Regions from separate parts of the Rhizobium sp. Leaf321 genome, predicted to be linked through region 3. Evidence: predicted binding sites of a transcription regulator. Region 3 holds the regulator's gene; each other region holds the start of a gene.
What was found. Region 3 encodes PhoB, which activates phosphate uptake and scavenging genes when phosphate is short. Its sites were predicted from a motif close to TGTCATNNANCTGTCAT; they were not measured.
Positions count from the first base shown of each region.

Region 1: a site for PhoB is predicted at 1,136-1,152, ahead of ASF70_RS15475 (UDP-2,3-diacylglucosamine diphosphatase). Genes of this name have one in related genera too.
Region 2: a site for PhoB is predicted at 1,556-1,572, ahead of ASF70_RS12310 (esterase-like activity of phytase family protein). Genes of this name have one in related genera too.

Region 1 covers NZ_LMOF01000007.1:527,945-530,212, reverse strand. The annotation lists gene ASF70_RS15480 (NADP-dependent malic enzyme) at 1-987, opposite strand, end outside; gene ASF70_RS15475 (UDP-2,3-diacylglucosamine diphosphatase) at 1,206-2,021, shown strand; gene dgcA (N-acetyl-D-Glu racemase DgcA) at 2,046-2,268, opposite strand, start outside.
Region 2 covers NZ_LMOF01000006.1:1,237,046-1,239,313, reverse strand. The annotation lists gene ASF70_RS12310 (esterase-like activity of phytase family protein) at 1-1,512, opposite strand, end outside; gene hupB (DNA-binding protein HupB) at 1,704-1,979, opposite strand; gene lon (endopeptidase La) at 2,166-2,268, opposite strand, start outside.
Region 3 covers NZ_LMOF01000006.1:366,862-369,129, forward strand. The annotation lists gene phoU (phosphate signaling complex protein PhoU) at 1-710, shown strand, start outside; gene phoB (phosphate regulon transcriptional regulator PhoB) at 836-1,519, shown strand; gene ASF70_RS08220 (EamA family transporter) at 1,501-2,268, opposite strand, start outside.

The DNA.
Region 1 (2,268 bases), on a different contig from region 3:
GTTGACTTGGTTGGCGAAGTCCGAGCGGCCGGTGCAGATCATCGCGTCGGGACGCTCCGCGCGGGCGAGTTCCGGCATGATTTCCGGCGTCGGGTTGGCGAGCGCCATGATCAGCGGCTTTTCGGCCATCTGCACCAGAAGTTCGGGCTTCAACACGCCCGCGGCCGACAGGCCGAGGAAGACGTCTGCGCCGGCGATATTGTCGGCCAGAACTCGGTTGTCGCTCTTCTGGGCGTAGATCGCCTTCCACTCGTCCATCAGCTCGACGCGGCCCTCATAGACCAGCCCTTCGATATCGTGGACCCAGATGTTTTCCTTCTTCGCACCAAGCGACACGAGAAGATGCAGGCAGGCAAGCGCCGCCGCACCGGCGCCCGACGTGACGATCTTGACGTTATCGATCGTCTTGCCGGCAAGCTCCAGGCCGTTGAGGATCGCGGCGGCGACAATGATCGCCGTTCCGTGCTGATCGTCATGGAAGACCGGGATGTTCATCTTTTCGCGAAGACGACGCTCGACTTCGAAACATTCCGGAGACTTGATGTCTTCGAGGTTGATGCCGCCGAAGGTCGGCTCGAGTGCCGAGATCGTCGAGACCATGGCTTCGATGCCCGGCGCGTCGATTTCGATGTCGAACACATCGATGCCGGCGAATTTCTTGAAGAGAACGGCCTTGCCTTCCATCACGGGCTTGGAAGCGAGCGGGCCGATATTGCCGAGACCGAGCACGGCAGTGCCATTGGAGACCACGGCGACCAGATTGGCACGTGCGGTGAATTCCGCGGCCATTTCCGGATTGTCGCGGATCGCAAGGCAAGGGGCGGCCACACCCGGCGAATAGGCAAGTGCGAGGTCGCGCTGGTTGCCGAGCGGCTTGGTGGCCTGGATTTCCAGTTTGCCGGGGCGGGGATAGCGGTGGAAGAAGAGAGCCTGTTCGTCGAGATCTCCGGTTACCGGCGATGGTTTCGGATTGTCGTGCCCATCCATGCTCTTATGGCTCCTCGTATCGATTTCCGTCCTGACATGCGAGTCCCCTCCTTACATCAATCGATCCATCGAGAAACTACAATATTTGCGATGCTGTCGGATTTTGCCGCCGGTTTCGGGTGGTCGCCGACTGCGGCGATCGCGCCCCTGTCATCATCCTGAAACACGAGTCTGATTTTCGAAGGGTAGGACAAGGTAGGTAACGAAGGGACGTTTCCGTGGCCGATGCAATCGAGACAAGGCATTTCAGAACCCTGTTCATTTCGGACGTGCATCTCGGCTCCAAGGCCGCCCGCACGGACTTTCTGCTCGATTTCCTGCGCTACCACGAGGCGGAAACGATCGTGCTGGTCGGCGATATCGTCGACGGCTGGCGGTTGAAGCGCAGCTGGAACTGGCCGCAGGGCTGTAACGACGTGGTTCAGAAGCTTCTGCGCAAGGCGCGCAAGGGCACGCGGATCGTCTACATTCCGGGAAACCACGACGAATTCCTGCGCGATTTTCCCGGCATGCATTTCGGCGGTATCGAGGTCGCAGACCGAATGATCTACGAGATGGCAGACGGGCGGAAATACCTGGTGCTGCACGGTGACGAGTTCGACGTCGTGGTGCGCAATGCGCGTCTGCTCGCCTATCTCGGTGACTGGGCCTATGATGCGGCAATCGCCATCAATGTCGGTCTTGCCGCGGTGCGCCGCCGCATCGGCCTGCCATACTGGTCATTCTCTGCCTGGGCGAAGCTGCAGGTGAAGCACGCCGTGAATTTCATCGGCGAGTTCCAGAAGGTTGTCGTCGACGAGGCTCGTCGCAACAATGTCGATGGCATCATCTGCGGCCATATCCATCATGCGGTGATGGAAGACATCGACGGGATCCACTACGTCAACACGGGCGACTGGGTCGAAAGCTGCACGGCGATTGCCGAGCATCGCGACGGGACGCTGGAACTGATCTCCTGGCAGAAGATCGCGAAGACTGCGGAAATCACGACGCTGCCGGCACCGGAGACGATCAGGGGAATGCAGGCCGCGTAACGGCCTGTCGGTGCAAGGGACTCATCATCCCCAGAGGTTCGTCCGGGGCGGATAGACCAGCGATCCGTCGTATCGCAGCCCGTCCGGGCGGTCTTGCGCCAAGAGTAGCGGACCGTCGAGATCGGCGTAGTCGGCATCCTGCGCCAGAAGAACTGCGGGGGCCATGGCAAGGGAGGTTCCGACCATGCAGCCGATCATGACGGCAAAGCCCAGTCGCTGCGCCTCCTCCTTCATGATCAGCGCCTCC
Region 2 (2,268 bases), 870 kb from region 3:
ATCGAGCTTCTGGGCCGGCTGACCGTTGCGGGTCACACGTACCACGCTGGTGATTTCGGCCGGCTTCTTGGTGGCGTCGATGGTGAAGATCGAGGGCTGCATGGCATAGACGCTATCGCTGACTGCATAGAGAATGCCGTCCTTTTCCGCATCCCCGACGAGGCCCGACATGGCACCCCAGCCGAGCGGCTTGCCGTCGACATCCTTGGAGACGAGCATCGGATAGGCCTTTGCGCCTTCGCCAAGCTCGTAGATCATGACATGCGAGCGGGCACCGCCGTCTTCGCCGAGATCGGCTTCGTTGGCGGAGGCGAGCAGGTTGCGGCCGGGAATGGCGACAGCGCCTTCAGGCGAGATGCCTGAGGGCAGAAGCTGCACCAGTTCCGGTTCCGCACCGGTATCCTTGTAGACCGCGATCATCGAACCGCGTTCCGACAGGACGAAGAAATATTTCTGACCGTTGAAAGTCGCAGCTTCCAGGCCTTCCGGCTCGATGCCCTTGTTCTTGGCACGCTTTTCCGGGAAGTGTCCGACGCGGGCGACAGCATATTCGAGCGACGTGCCGGCGTCATAGAGAACCTTGCCGGTACGATCGAAAATGGTGAAACCGCGCGAGCCGCCCTTGTAATCACCTTCGTTGGCGACAACGAAACGATCGGTACCGAGCCACTTTACCGCATCCGGTTCGCGCGGAATGGCCGTGAGCTTGCCGGAGAAGGTCAGTGCGCCGTCGGTCTTGATGTCAACGCCATCGAGATCAACCGTGCCGGCCGGGAAATGGGCGGTAACCTTTGCGGTCTTGCTGTCGACGATGACGATGTGGTTATTTTCCTGCAGCGTCACGACGATTTCGCCGTTGGCGTTGATATTGACGAATTCAGGCTCGGGATCCTCAGGAGCGACGGTGGACAGTCCCGTCAGATCGACGTGACGGATGCTGTCGCAGACGGGCACCCCATTGTTCAGGGTGACAATCTGCAATTCACCGGCCGGCAGCTGCGGAAGAGCGCCGTCGTTGAGCTTTTCGTCGCGCTGGTTCTCGATGGCAATGGCCGCAAACGTGCCATCCGGCGAGATGACGACCGAGTCCGGCTGGCCGCCGAGATCACAGGTGTTCTCGAGTTTCCGGGAGGCGATATCGACCACACCGAGCTGGCCTGCGGGCTTGGTGAGGTCCTTGGTCCGATCGATGGTGACGAGAACCTTCGCACCGACTGCGGCGACCGAGTTCGGCTCGCCGTCGATCTTGACCGAGCCGCCTGCCTTCGGCGCTTTTGCGTCGGTGATGTCGATAAAGCCAATCGTGCCGCCCGGCGCATCGGAATAGATGAGCGTGTTGCCGTCGGCGGTGGCCGTGATGATTTCCGACGAGGTCGCCTTGTCCTCGCCCTTGGGCAGATTCTGGGCGACCGGGAAGGATGCAATGCGGTTGAAGACTTGCTCGGCGCCGGCAGGAGCTGCAACGGAGCCGAGGAGGAGCGCGGTCAAAGCGGCGCGTGTCGAGAATGTCATGGGAAGCCTCCGTGAAACTACACTCGGCTTGTGCTGCACTGTCATGACAGGCGGATGACAGTTTTGGACGCAGAAAGAACGGACCTGCGGATAAGGCTCGAACACGCTTTCCGTTCAACGAAAAAGGCCCGGTTCTCACCGGGCCTTCTCAACGCTTTGCATCACGGCGGCAGGCCGCCAGATGCTTTCGATCAGCTGTTAACAGCTTCCTTGAGACCCTTGCCGGCCGAGAACTTCGGAACGTTGCGAGCCGGGATATCGACTTCAGCGCCCGTGGACGGGTTGCGGCCCTTGGATGCTTCGCGACGCGAAACGGAGAAGCTGCCGAAGCCAGCGAGGCGAATGTCGCCACCATTCTTCAGTTCGGCCTGGACAGTCTCGAAAACGGCATCGACTGCAGAGGCGGCATCAGCCTTGGAGAGGCCGGCTTTTTCGGCCACTGCGGACACCAGTTCGGTCTTGTTCATATTTCCACCCTTTCAACGGTTTTGGAACGACTCATTTGGTCGGCGCCGACAATAGTTTTGCGTCGGCACTTGGCAACCCAAAGGCTCCGAAAAAGCCTGAAAAACAAGGGGTCTTGGGCATTTTTCACAAAAAAAGCCGGCTTTCGCCGGCTTTTTTATCAGTTCGTGGCGGCTTCAAGGCACCGCTTAGTGAGCGATCGTTGTCGACGAGTCGTCGGCACCGTCAACCGTCGCAATGACCGGTGTCTCCACAGTGCCATCCCACTCGATCGGTTCGGGAAGGCGAACC
Region 3 (2,268 bases):
TTTCGACCCATATTCTCTCGGCCTATGACGAGGAACTGAAATACCTGAACCGCCGGATCTCCGAAATGGGCGGTCTCGCTGAACAGATGTGCGGAGATGCCGTGCGTGCGCTCGTGAACTCCGACTCCGCACTGGCCCAGAAGGTCATCTCGGACGACGTCATTCTCGACCACGCCGAGCGCGATATCCAGGACAAGGCGATCGTCACCATCGCCAAGCGCCAGCCGATGGCGGCTGACCTTCGCGAGATCATCGGCACGCTGCGCATTGCAGCTGACCTGGAACGCGTCGGCGACCTTGGCAAGAACACCGCCAAGCGCGTGCTCGCCGTGCAGGGAACAGGCGTCCCGCGCAAGCTCGCCCGTGGTCTGGAGCATCTTTCCGAACTGGCGCTGGTGCAGCTCAAGGACGTTCTTGATGTCTTCGCTAACCGCTCTGCGGAAAAAGCCGAGATCATCCGCCAGCGCGACGAAGAAATCGACGCGATGTACACCTCGCTGTTCCGCGAACTCCTCACCTACATGATGGAGGATCCGCGCAACATCACCACGTGCACCCATCTCCTGTTCTGCGCCAAGAACATCGAGCGCATCGGCGACCACGCGACGAATATCGCCGAGACCATCTACTACATCGCGACCGGCGCACAGCCGGAGGGCGAACGTCCGAAGGACGATACGTCCAACATGCTCGGCTCCGCCGGGACATGATGCAGCTCTCCCGAAATCGCCTGCCGGTTTCGCGACAATAACTGCCAAAACCAATGACCTGAAGCAGCGCGAGCGGATCTGGCGGATCTAAGTGCGGTTCGGGACGAGTGACGGAGCAAGTCGGAATGCAGCCGAAGATCGCAGTCGTGGAAGACGAAGAGGCCCTCAGCGTCCTCCTTCGGTATAACCTGGAGGCCGAGGGATACGAGGTCGATACCGTGCTTCGCGGTGACGAAGCGGAAATCAGGCTTCAGGAGCGCGTTCCGGATCTTCTCATTCTCGACTGGATGCTGCCGGGCGTTTCGGGCATCGAACTGTGCCGTCGCCTGCGCATGCGGCCGGAGACGGAACGCCTGCCGATCATCATGCTGACGGCGCGCGGCGAAGAAAGCGAGCGCGTTCGCGGGCTTGCCACCGGCGCAGACGACTATGTGGTCAAGCCTTTCTCGACGCCGGAACTGATGGCCCGCGTCAAGGCGATGCTGCGCCGTGCCCGACCGGAGGTCCTTTCGAGCGTCCTCAAATGCGGCGATATCGAACTCGATCGCGAAACCCATCGCGTTCACCGCAAGAGCCGCGAAGTTCGCCTCGGGCCGACAGAGTTTAGACTTCTGGAATTCCTGATGGCGTCGCCCAGCCGCGTCTTTTCGCGCTCGCAGTTGCTCGACGGCGTCTGGGGCCATGACATCTATGTCGACGAGCGTACCGTCGACGTGCATGTAGGGCGCCTCCGGAAGGCGCTCAACTTTTCCAACATGCAGGATGTCATCCGCACGGTCCGCGGTGCCGGCTACTCGATGGAAGCCTGAGCACCGCGTCTCCTAGCCGGCAGCGTCATGGCAATGACACCGGCCACGACGCAGGCGAGGCCGAGCCAGGCTGTCGAGGCAAGCGTTTCGCCGAGAAACACGACGCCGATGCCAACGCCGATCGGCACCCGCAGATAGGCCTGCGCCGTCGTGCCGACGGAGCCCAGCGTCTGCACCAGCCGGAAATAGATGACGAAGGCGAGCGGCGTCGAAAATACCGCCAGCGCCAATAGGGCGAGCATGGAATCGGTGCTGGGAGTCAGCGTCCAGGGCCGGTCGACCACGAGGCTCACGGGAATGAGGATGGCAGCGCCTGCAGTCAGCGATCCCGCGGCGGGCATCATCGGGTCCAATCCCTTAAAATTCTTGCCGAAGATGGCAGCCGCCGCATAGCAGATCGTCGCCGCCACGATGGCCAGTTGCGCCCAGAGGTTCTCGCCCGAGCCGGCAAGCGCCTCCATGCCGACGATCAGGCATATGCCGACAATGCCTGCCGCAACTCCGAACAGCTTGGTCCCAGAGACGCTCTCATGGCGGGTGATCAGCGCCGTCAACAGAAAGGCGAAGATCGGCGTCGTTGAACTCAAGATGGTGGCAAGGCCCGCATCGGTCGTCTGTTCGGCCCAGGCAATCAGGGTGAAGGGGACAGCGCTGTTGAGGCAGGCCTGAACCGTGAAGAGCGTCCAGGTCTGCCGGTCCGTCGGCAGCTTCAATCCGCGAAGGCGCAGTGCCGCAACGAGAATGAGCCC